One region of the Agrobacterium sp. GD03872 genome, then DNA from elsewhere that is predicted to be linked to it. Evidence: predicted binding sites of a transcription regulator. Region 1 holds the regulator's gene; each other region holds the start of a gene.
The links. The regulator LexA, encoded in region 1, represses DNA repair genes until DNA is damaged. The targets are predictions, from matches to a motif close to TGTTCNNNNTGTGTTCNG.

Region 1 (3,635 bases):
GACGGTCGCTTTGCGGGAAAAGCCTGCGATATCGCCGATATCGTTATCGTTTCCCGCAGAACTGCCTTTTCACAATGCCGCTCGGGCGCATTGCTGCTGAACCGCGATATTTTGCGGCGAACCGGTTCGCTGGAGATTGATTTCGCCGGCAGCGATCAGGCAGGGGTCGTCGGCAGGCTGCGCGCCGCAATCGCCGGAACGGACAGGCCATGGAGCGAACACCGCTCTTACGACTGGAAAAGCGGCCGTTTTGACCGCGACGTGCCGGATGCCGTCACCCGGCTGCTGGCGGTATCGCCGTAAGCGCCGCCAGCCTCATGACTCGTCAGGCCTTGACGCGCAGATCGGCGGTCAATTCACCGATACCGCCGATTTCTTCTTCATGCGCCGCATCGCGCCAGACTTCCTTCAGGCCGGCCTCGTACCATTCACGCATGGCGGGCAGGGCGAGCAGTCGGTCGCAATAGGCTTTCGCCGCAGGCGAAAGATCGGCGCCGTAGGTCTGGAAACGGAATGCCACCGGGCAGAAGAAGGCATCTACCGCCGTGAATTTCTGGCCGGCGAGATAAGGCCCGCCGAATTTCGCGAGGCCTTCGCTCCACAGCGTATCGATCCGCTTGATATCCGCCGCAAGCCCGGCATCGCCGCCCTGCGGTTTTACGCGAATGCCGACCGACATGGGGTAGAGATTGCGCAGCGTGGAGAAGCCCGCATGCATTTCGCTTGCGGCAGAACGTGACCAGGCCCGCGCCTGCTTGTCGCTTGCCCAGACGCCCTGATGTCTTTCAGCGAGATATTCGGCGATCGAAAGCGATTCCCAGATCGTCACGCCCTCGTCGACAAGGCAGGGCACCTTGCCCGTCGGCGAGAAGGTGGCGAATGAAACGCCTTCGCCGAAGGGGACAAGTTTTTCATCGAAGGCGATGCCGAGCGTGCGCATCAATACCCATGGCCGCAGCGACCATGAGGAATAATTCTTGTTGGCGATATAAAGATCGTACATGGCGCGTCTCCCGGATATGCTGCGCTTCTTATACCTGTCGAAGCGCCGCGGAATATCGAAAATAATCCATGGCACCCATAAGTCCCGTTGATGGGTGACGAAGGGCAGGGGGGCGGGCACCTCGGGTATCACCATTCGGTGACGGCGCTGCGTCCCGCTGTTTCCCGGTCGGCAATACCCGCAACGCCGCCGAAAACTTGCGCCAGACGGCGCGGGATCACAAAAGTCCGCCCGCCGGGCCAGAAGCCACGTGAAACACCCATATGAAATTGCTGTCGATCTTTGCCGGAAGAAACAAATCCGCCCATGGAAAGAACGATCTGTCCAGCTTCCTCACAATCAGCCGAATTGCGGGATGCCGCCATCTTCAATGGGAATTGCATCTACACAACGATCCCGCTTCGAGAGGATGACGGTTGACCCGGATCAATGGTAACGGCGGATCAGCCCAACCAGCTTGCCCTGGATTTTCACCCGGTCCGGCCCGAAGATGCGGGTCTCATAGGCGGGATTGGCCGCTTCCAGAGCAATGGAGGCGCCCTTGCGGCGGAAACGTTTCAGGGTCGCTTCCTCATCGTCCACCAGAGCCACGACGATATCGCCCGGATTGGCGGTATTGCCATTGCGGATGATGACGGTGTCGCCATCGAAAATGCCGGCCTCGATCATCGAATCGCCCTTGACCTCAAGCGCGTAATGTTCGCCCGAACCCAGCATGTCGACCGGAACGGCCACATCGTGAGTGTTGTTCTGGATGGCGGAAATCGGCACACCGGCGGCAATGCGGCCCATGACGGGAACGGTGACGGCGCCGCCGAGATCATTGGCTGGCGCCTTGGGGGCAGGGGCCGGTTCCGGCGCCTTTGGCTTGCCGAGACTGCCTTCGATAACGCTCGGAGAAAAACCGCGCTGCGGCCTTGCGCCCGGAGCGTAAGCCTCGGGCAGCTTGATGACTTCCAGCGCCCGAGCCCTATTAGGTAGCCGGCGAATAAACCCGCGCTCTTCGAGGGCGGTGATCAGCCGATGGATGCCGGATTTGGAGGCAAGATCGAGTGCGTCCTTCATTTCATCGAAGGAGGGCGGCACGCCGGACTCTTTCATTCTTTCATGAATGAAGAGAAGCAATTCCTGCTGTTTGCGCGTGAGCATGAGGAAAACACCCTTGAGAATCGTCGTTGAAGTCGCGAAACAAATACAGAACGAACACTATATGTTCCATATGTGTTCTGCAATCCCCTAAAATTTCGTGAAGCTGTGGAGGTGCGAAAACAAAACGGGAATGGCGCGCCAAAAACTCCGGTAGATAAGCTGGAATGAAAACCGCAAAATTTCGTTGTTTTTATTGGATTTTTTTCCCGTAAATAGGGGTCCCCAATCGCTGTATTGGCAAACCTCGTAATGCGTCATTCTCGCGTAGCGGCTAAGTGACTGATTACGCAGAATATATTGGGAACCTTCTCACGATCTAATGCTCTGCGATGTTGTGATTGGGAACCTTATTGGGAACCCTATAGCTCATCTGGCCGAAGCATATCACGAAGCAACCCCATCTTTTCTTGTCGATCTTCGACCAAGGCCGCCACCACTCTGGCTATTTCGCTAGTTGTGAACTCGGAGGGTTTGCCTTCCGCGCTCACACCGATCCAGCCACCGCTACGAACCATGTGCTGTAGATCGCCCTCGAAACCAAGGAGTACTTCGGCCCAAGTTTCATACGCGTCTTTCTCTTTGGCGGGGTCGAGGATATCGCGATACTGGTCAAAAAGCCGGAAGAACGCTGACAGGATCGCCACCCTCTCACGCTGTGTTGCTATGTAGCCGATCTCTTCATTGAAGGCCGCTTCAGGGCCATATAGTGCGGTAAGGATTTGCTGCTGGGCTAAAGGTACTGCCTCTCGCCGCCGCCATGCGGCGATAGCCTGCTTAGATAGAGCAAGGCTCTTCGCAAGTTCGGTATCAGTTTCCACGCCAACCAGCCGTTTTAGGTTGTCGATGTATAGGTCTATCGGTTTCTTCATTTTTTCCCCGTTGACAAGTACACAAAATGTAGTCATGACTACATCATGATTACTGCATCTCTCTCCGTTCGTGACATACCAGCCAGCGCAGCATTGTTAAATGCGGTGCGAGGAAGATTCATTGCAAGTGGTACATCGTTAAATCAGTGGTGCATTGCGAACAAGATTGATCGAGTTTGGGCTTCGGACGCGCTCGTGGGTAAAAGAAATGGCCCTAAAGCCCTAGCTTTACGCGAAAGACTTATCTCCGTCGCGGAGCGGCTTTAATGCAGGAAGCCGCTTGGATCACAACAATTGAATTTGCGTTCGTAACAGGGATGCAGAGGCAAGTAGCTAACAGGTTATGTCAGGCCATTGTCGCAGGAACGAAGCGACTGTGGCATGGACACGCACTCGAAGTCCGTACCGTCCACGGTCGCGGCGGTCGCTCTGGCATTCAATATCAGGTCAAAGTTTCCAGCCTTCCAGAGCATCTTAAAGACCGTTTAAAGGCGCTTCAAATGACCAATGAAGTCGTGTCGAGCTTTCGTCTCGGCGACGACACCGCCCATCATGAGCGGGCGTGGAAATTCGAAATCATCGAACCGGCTGTTAAACAGCCCAAGGGCAGCGCC
Region 2 (3,635 bases), on a different contig from region 1:
TTCCAGCACCCTGCGCACGTTTTCGGGAAGATCGAGCGCATAACGGGAGACGATTTCCCGCACGGTTTCAATATCGCTCGGATCGGCGACCGTCGGGCCGGAGGCGATTTCGGACGGGTCGTCACCCGGCACATCCGAAATCAGCAGCGAAACGACCCTGGCCGGTTTGGCAGCCAGCGCCAGCCGCCCGCCCTTGATGCGGGAGAGATGTTTGCGCACGGCGTTCATTTCGGAAATCGTCGCACCGCTGGTAAGAAGGGCACGGTTGACGGCCATCTTGTCCGCAAGCGTCATGCCTTCGGCGGGGGCCACCATCAGCGCCGAACCGCCGCCGGAAATCAGCGCGATCACCATGTCGTCGGCGGTCAGGCCTTCAACGGCGGCGAGAATGCGTTTGGCCGCTTCCGCGCTCTTATCGTCGGGCACGGGATGGGAAGCCTCGATGATTTCGATACGCGCAGTCGGGACTGCATGACCGTAACGCGTCACCACCACACCGGAAAGATCGACATGCGGCCATGCCGCTTCAAGCGCGGCGGCCATGGCGGCGGAAGCCTTGCCAGCGCCCACCACCACGCAGCGTCCTTTGGGCGGGGAGGGAAGGTGGTGTTGCAGTACCTTTGCCGGATCGGCGCTGGCGACTGCGGCCATGAAGATGCGGTTGAGGGCGTCTTTTGCGCTGTGATCGTTCCATGCGTTCATCGGTTCATACTCCGATCCAGAGGAAGCCGAGCGCGAACAATGCCGGCAATGCCTGAATGAACAGGATTTTCAGATTGGCCGTAACGGCGCCGAAAATACCAGCCAGCAGAACGCAGGTCAGGAAGAAAACCTTGAAGTTCAGCCCTTCATCGCCCTGCATCAGCCCATAGATCAGCCCCGCTGCGAGAAAACCGTTATAAAGGCCCTGATTGGCGGCAAGCACCTTTGTCTGCCGGGCGAAATCCGCCGAAAGACCGAAGGCCTTGCGGCCGGCCGCTTTTTCCCACAGCAGCATTTCCAGAATGACGATGTAAATATGGATGGCCGCAACCACGGCAATCAGAATGCTGGCGATCATCGGCGGTTTCCTCCAAACCATGATGTCCGTTGCCGGCGGCTGTCAGGCTAAAACAGGCGGCGAGCGGATGATTCCGTTTTAACGGCGGGGCAGGGGGCCGCAAGGCCAGAATCCTCTCTTCCCGTGCAAACTGCCGAAGACCGGCAGCCTATTGCTTGACTCTTTGCTGAAATAGGAACAAAACAAGAACAATAAAGATGAATAACCGGAATTGAAACCTGTCATGCCATGCACAAGCGCGCGGATCAGTTGCTCGTTGTCGAAGAGCTGCGTGAAAGGCTGGAAAGGATCGGTAACGGCGCTCCGCGCCTGCACGAGACCTTGCCTTTCGGCGTGGATGCCATCGACCATCACCTGCCGGGAGGCGGGCTGAAGCTCGGCTGCCTGCATGAGGTGAGCGGCGGCGGCAATGGCGCTGCCGATGGCGCGGCGGCCGCCCTTTTTGCGGCCGGTGTGGCGGCACGGCTTTCCGGCAAGGTTTTATGGTGCGTCACCCGGCGGGATCTGTTCATGCCGGGGCTGACGCAGGCCGGCCTGTCGCAGAACAGGGTCATCATCGTTGAATGCCGCGATGAAAAAGGCGTGCTCGACTGTTTTGAGGAAGGCCTTCGCTGCAACGGCTTCGGCGCGGTGATGGGCGAAGTGGCGAAACTGCCGATGAACGCCTCGCGGCGGCTGCAACTGGCGGCGGAAACCTCTGGTGTGACCGGCATCGCCATCCGCCGTTTCCGTCGCGCCGCCGATGCGGCGCTGTTCGGCGAGCCGACGGCGGCGGTGACCCGCTGGCGCATCTCCGTCCGTCCTTCTTCGCCCTTGCCGATGCCGGGGGTGGGCAGGCCGCGCTGGTTTCTCGAACTTTTGCGATGTCGCGGCGGCGAAAGTGCCGAATTTGAAGTGGAAGCCTGTGATGCAAAGGGTCGTCTCGCTTTACCTGCCGACATGGTCGACGGATCGTTTCCGGCGTCTTTCGGGCAAGGACGCGCCGCCGGTTGAAAAGCCGCTGGTCATGATCGGCCGCCAGGGCAGCCGCCGGCTGGTGCTGGCGCTCGACAAGGCGGCAAAGGCGGCGGGCATCCGGCCCGGCACGCCGGTCAGCAAGGCGCAGGCGCTGGTGCCGGGCCTTATCGTGGAAGATATGGACGCAGCTGGTGATGCCCACGCCCTGCAACAGCTGGCTTTTCATTTCCTGCGCATCTACGCCCCCATCGTCGCTGCCGATGCGCCTGATGGGCTGGTGCTGGATACGGCGGGTGCGGACCATCTGCACGGTAATGAGGCGCTGATGCTGAGCGGCATGGTCAACCGCCTGCATGCCGCAGGCTTTGCCGCCCGCGCCGCCATTGCCGATAGCTGGGGCGCGGCTCATGCGCTGGCCCGCTTTGGCCGCGAGGAGATCGGCATCGTGCCGCCGGGCGGGCAGCGGGTGGCGATCGGCGGCTTGCCGCTTGCCGCGTTGAGGCTGGAAGAGCGTATTGTTTCCGGGCTGAAGGTGCTCGGTTTCCGCAGCATCGGTGAGCTGGCCGATGCCCCGCGTGCGCCGCTGACCCTGCGTTTCGGCCCCGAACTCGTGCGCCGTCTTTCCCAGGCTTTCGGGGAGATCGGCGAACCCATAGAGCCGGTGCGCGTGGCCGAGCTGGTGGAGGTGCGCCGCGCCTTTCCCGAACCCATTGCGGCGGCGGAGACGATTGCCCGTTATACGCAGAAGCTGGTTGCGGAGCTTTGTGTCGCGCTGGAAAAGCGCGGCCTCGGCGCCCGTCGTGTCGATCTGGTGCTGCATCGGGTGGATAGCGGCCTGCAGGCGGTGCGGGCCGGCACCTCCAGACCCGTGCGCGATGTCAGGCAGCTTGTCCGGCTTCTGACCGACCGGATCGACACCATCGATCCCGGTTTCGGCATCGAGATGATGGTGCTGACCGTCACCCATGCCGAACCGCTTGTCGCCGCGCAGGCCCGTTCCTCGCTTCTGGAGGAGGGACGTGCGGACATCGCCGATACGGTCGATGTCATCCTCAATCGCGGCCACAGGGTCTATCGTTATGCGGCGGTGGCAAGCGACGTGCCGGAACGCTCCGTTGTCCCCGTTGCGGCGCTTGCGCCTGAGGATAGGCTCGGCTGGCCCGGCCACTGGCCGCGCCCGGTCAGACTTTTTGCAAGGCCGGAACCCATCGAGACGCTGGCGCTGCTGCCGGACCATCCGCCGCGTTATTTCCTCTGGAAAGGCGTGCGCCACAATGTACGGCGCGCCGACGGGCCGGAGCGGGTGTTCGGCGAATGGTGGAAACGCGACCGGGAAAAGGAAGCCGTGCGCGATTATTTCACGGTGGAAAATGAAAGCGGCGAGCGCTTCTGGATTTTCCGCTCCGGTGACGGCGAACATGCGGAAACGGGCTCGCAAGGCTGGTTCATCCACGGGGTTTTCGCATGAACACGCCGCTTTATGCCGAGTTGCAGGTGACCACCCATTTCTCCTTCCTGCGCGGTGCAAGCTCCTGTGAGGAGCTGTTCGAACAGGCCAAAAATCTCGGCATAGAGACGCTCGGCATCGTGGATCGCAACAGCCTTGCGGGCATTCCCC
Region 3 (3,635 bases), on a different contig from region 1:
TTCCTTAGCGGCGGCGGCCGAACGCTGCGCCAGTTCGCGCACTTCCTGCGCCACGACCGCAAAGCCCTTGCCTGCGTCGCCCGCCCGCGCGGCCTCCACACCGGCATTAAGGGCGAGAAGGTTGGTCTGGAAGGCGATTTCGTCGATGACGCCGATGATCTGGTTGATCTGGCGCGACGAGGTCTGGATCGCCTCCATGGCGGCGATGGTCTGTTCCATCACACGGCTCGAAGCAGTCGCCTCCGTGCTGGCGTCGCGGGCGATCCGCGTTGCCTGTTCGGCGCGCTCGATCTGGTCGCGGACGGCCTCCGTGATCGCCTTGATGGCGCTTGCCGTTTCGGTGATGGAGGCTGCCTGCCGCTCGGTGCGTTCGGCGAGCTGGTCGGCCCCCACCCGCATCTCCTCGGAACCGCCACGAACGGCGGCGGAATTGCCGCCGATGGCCTGCATCGTGTCGCTGAGCCGGGCGAGCGCGGTGTTGAAATTGTGGCGCAGGCTTTCGAGATCGTCGGGGAAGACGGTTTCGATACGATAGGCGAGATTGCCATTCGCCAGCCGGTCCAGCCCCTCATCCAGAGACTGCACGACCATCTGCAGGGTGCCTGCCTCGGCCTCGCGTTCCGCAAGATGCGCGCGCCGGGCCGTTTCGGCTTCTTCCCGGGTGCGTGATGCGGTCTCTTCCATGTCCCGCTGCAAAATGAGTTTTTCGCGGAAACTGCCAAGCGCACGCGCCATGCGGCCGATCTCATCCTTCCGGTCCTGATTGCCGATCTCCGCATCGAGGCGGCCTGCGGCCACTTCGCCGGTCAGCCCGGCAAGTTTTTCCAGCGGCGCGAAGAGACGCCGTGCCAAGAAGGCTGTCGCCGCGCACATGGCGGCCAGAACGCAAAGGCCGATCACGGCAAGCGTACCGGCAATCGAGATGGAGCCTGCGTTCAACTCGCTGCGCAGTATGCTTTCCACCGCCAGATATTTTTCGTCGGCAAAAGAGAACGGACGCGCATAGGCATTGGCTTCGCCATCCGTGCGGTCGATCCTGGCGACAGTCATACCCGCCGCGTTCAGGGCATTGCCGTGGAAATCGTAGATGGCCGGGTCAAGGCTGACCAGCCTTTCGCCCTCGACGCCGAGAACCTTACCATCGGCGGATACGATCGCGGATTGTTCCGAACTGCCGGCCGCGATGCCTTTCGTCAGAATCTGACTGAAAACGTCTTGCTTGACCTGGAAGAGGACGATGCCCTTGAACGCACCGAACTTGACGACCGGAACGCCGAAATAAATACCGGCCTCTTTCGTCGCGGCATCGATCCGCAGGCCGGAGAAGCTGATCTGGGCAACATCGTTGACCGCCTTTTCGGCATTCGCCGCGCCGCGCGTGAAGGCCGCACCAAGGCCGCTTTCCGCGAAGGCGCCGCCCTTGACGGTCTCGCCGAAAGCCGGTCCCTTCAGATAGGAATAATAGACCGTGCCGGCGGGATCGACGAAGAGAGCGTCGCTGAACGGCGTTCCCTGCAGATAACCGGCTATATCCGTCTGGGTTTTTTCATGGGTGGAATAATAAAAGCCGCTCGGGCTTTCCGGCTTGATCAGCTTTTCCCTGTCGCCGAAGGGGTTTTCCCTGACGAAGACGCGCTGCAGTTCCGCCTTTGCATCACCGGAATTCTTCTGCACGGTGGCCCAGCCGCTGCGCATGGAGACAACAGCCATTTGCAGGGATTCGATCTTGGCGATGGAATCCGCCTGGGTTTTCAGCTGTTCGAGACGTTCCTGGAGCATGTCGCCGCGAAAGACGAGAATGCTCTCCATGGATTTCGACGCCTGTTCCTCGAGAACGCCGCTGCTGCTCTGATAGCCGAGAAGCGTCAGAGCCCCGGTGGAGATCGCCATCAGCGCCAGGAAAATGACGAGCACCTTGGTGGATATGGAATGAAAACGGTTCAGCATGGCCGAAGCAGCCCCCAATGCCGGATCAGTTCCCGCACCATGCATGGATGGCGCCATCGGACGGCTGATATGGCGAACATATTGTGCTGCGGATCATCATGTCCGCAGCTCCCCTTTTTTGATTTTGTGGGGAACAATGCGGTACGCGGTTTAAGCAGAGGTAAATGCTGCACCGCAAATTTGATGAATGTTGTCGTTTTGTTCACTTATCGCTGGCAGGGTCGCAGCCGGAAAGATAAGGTAGCTCATGCAAAAGACGATTCGAATCATCGGTATCGACCCCGGATTGCGGCGCACCGGCTGGGGTGTGATCGAAACCCTCGGCAACAGCCTGCGGTTTGTCGCCTCCGGCACGGTGACATCGGATGGCGATATGGATCTCGCCTCCCGCCTCTGCCAGCTGCATGACGGCCTGGCGGATATCGTGCACAGCCATCAGCCGGACGAGGCGGCGGTGGAGCAGACTTTCGTGAACAAGGATGCGGTCGCCACTCTGAAACTCGGCCAGGCGCGCGGCATCGCCATGCTGGTGCCGGCGCGCGCGGGGTTGCCGGTCTTCGAATATGCGCCGAATGCGGTGAAGAAAGCCGTCATCGGCGTCGGGCACGGCGAAAAGCAGCAAATTCACATGATGCTGAAAATCCTGATGCCGAAAGCTGAATTCAAGGGTAACGATGCGGCGGACGCGCTCGCCATCGCCATCTGCCACGCCCATAATCGCGGCGGTGACAGGATGCGGCGGCTCCTGGCGGCCGGCTGAATAGAAAGTCTCACTGAGCGGGCGGCATCATGATCGGAAAATTGAAGGGCAGCATCGAGGAAATCGGCGCGGATTACGTGCTGGTGGATGTGCACGGCGTCTGTTACGTCGCCTATTGTTCGGCGCGCACGCTGTCGAAAATCGGCTCCGTCGGGGAGGCGGTGGTGCTGTTTATCGAAACCTATGTACGTGAGGACCAGCTGAAGCTGTTCGGGTTCCTGTCGGCACTGGAGCGGGAATGGTTCAATCTGCTGCAGAGCGTGCAGGGGGTCGGCTCGAAAGTGGCCTTGGCCGTCCTTTCCACGCTGTCGCCCTCCGAACTGGCCAATGCCATCGCGCTTCAGGACAAGGTGATGATTTCGCGTGCGCCGGGTGTCGGACCGAAGGTGGCGGTGCGCCTCGTGACCGAACTTCGCAACAAGGCGCCCGCCTTTGCCGGAGAAGCTTCGGCGTCCATCGGGCTCAAGCAGGAAATTGGTGAGGGTGTTGCTTCCGCGCCTGTGGCGGATGCCGTCTCCGCGCTCACCAATCTCGGCTATTCGCGCGATCAGGCGGCCAATGCGGTTGCCGCCGCATTGAAGAATGGCGGGGAGGGCGGTGACAGCGCCAGGCTGATCCGGCTCGGGCTGAAGGAGCTTTCGCGGTAGGCTGAGCGCGGTACATATGCTGTTCGGGCGCGATATTGAATTTCGTGAAGCGCCTTGACGCGACAGTCATGATATAGCGGCGAAGACCATCTCATGAATTCGGTTAGAACAATGGAATGCCCTGAATGAGCGATGCGGACAGACTGATTTCTGCGGACAAGCGCGGTGAGGACATCGACACCACCATGCGTCCACAGTCGCTGGACGATTTTACTGGCCAGGCGGAGGCGCGCGCCAATCTCAAGGTGTTCATCGAGGCGGCCAAGAACCGTGGCGAGGCG

Region 2: a site for LexA is predicted at 1,234-1,251, ahead of N5D22_RS25145 (ImuA family protein). Genes of this name have one in related genera too.
Region 3: a site for LexA is predicted at 2,136-2,153, ahead of ruvC (crossover junction endodeoxyribonuclease RuvC). Genes of this name have one in related genera too.

The regions. Positions count from the first base shown of each region.
Region 1 is NZ_JAOCCY010000004.1:245,714-249,348, reverse strand. It holds gene N5D22_RS12275 (ComEC/Rec2 family competence protein) at 1-303, shown strand, start outside; gene N5D22_RS12270 (glutathione S-transferase family protein) at 326-1,003, opposite strand; gene N5D22_RS12265 (hypothetical protein) at 1,132-1,374, opposite strand; gene lexA (transcriptional repressor LexA) at 1,430-2,152, opposite strand; gene N5D22_RS12255 (hypothetical protein) at 2,512-3,021, opposite strand; gene N5D22_RS12250 (helix-turn-helix domain-containing protein) at 3,522-3,635, shown strand, end outside.
Region 2 is NZ_JAOCCY010000022.1:64,588-68,222, reverse strand. It holds gene N5D22_RS25155 (glycerate kinase) at 1-702, opposite strand, end outside; gene N5D22_RS25150 (DUF1304 domain-containing protein) at 707-1,060, opposite strand; gene N5D22_RS25145 (ImuA family protein) at 1,289-2,053, shown strand; gene N5D22_RS25140 (DNA polymerase Y family protein) at 1,968-3,485, shown strand; gene N5D22_RS25135 (error-prone DNA polymerase) at 3,482-3,635, shown strand, end outside.
Region 3 is NZ_JAOCCY010000001.1:274,515-278,149, forward strand. It holds gene N5D22_RS01255 (methyl-accepting chemotaxis protein) at 1-1,947, opposite strand, end outside; gene ruvC (crossover junction endodeoxyribonuclease RuvC) at 2,195-2,707, shown strand; gene ruvA (Holliday junction branch migration protein RuvA) at 2,737-3,354, shown strand; gene ruvB (Holliday junction branch migration DNA helicase RuvB) at 3,480-3,635, shown strand, end outside.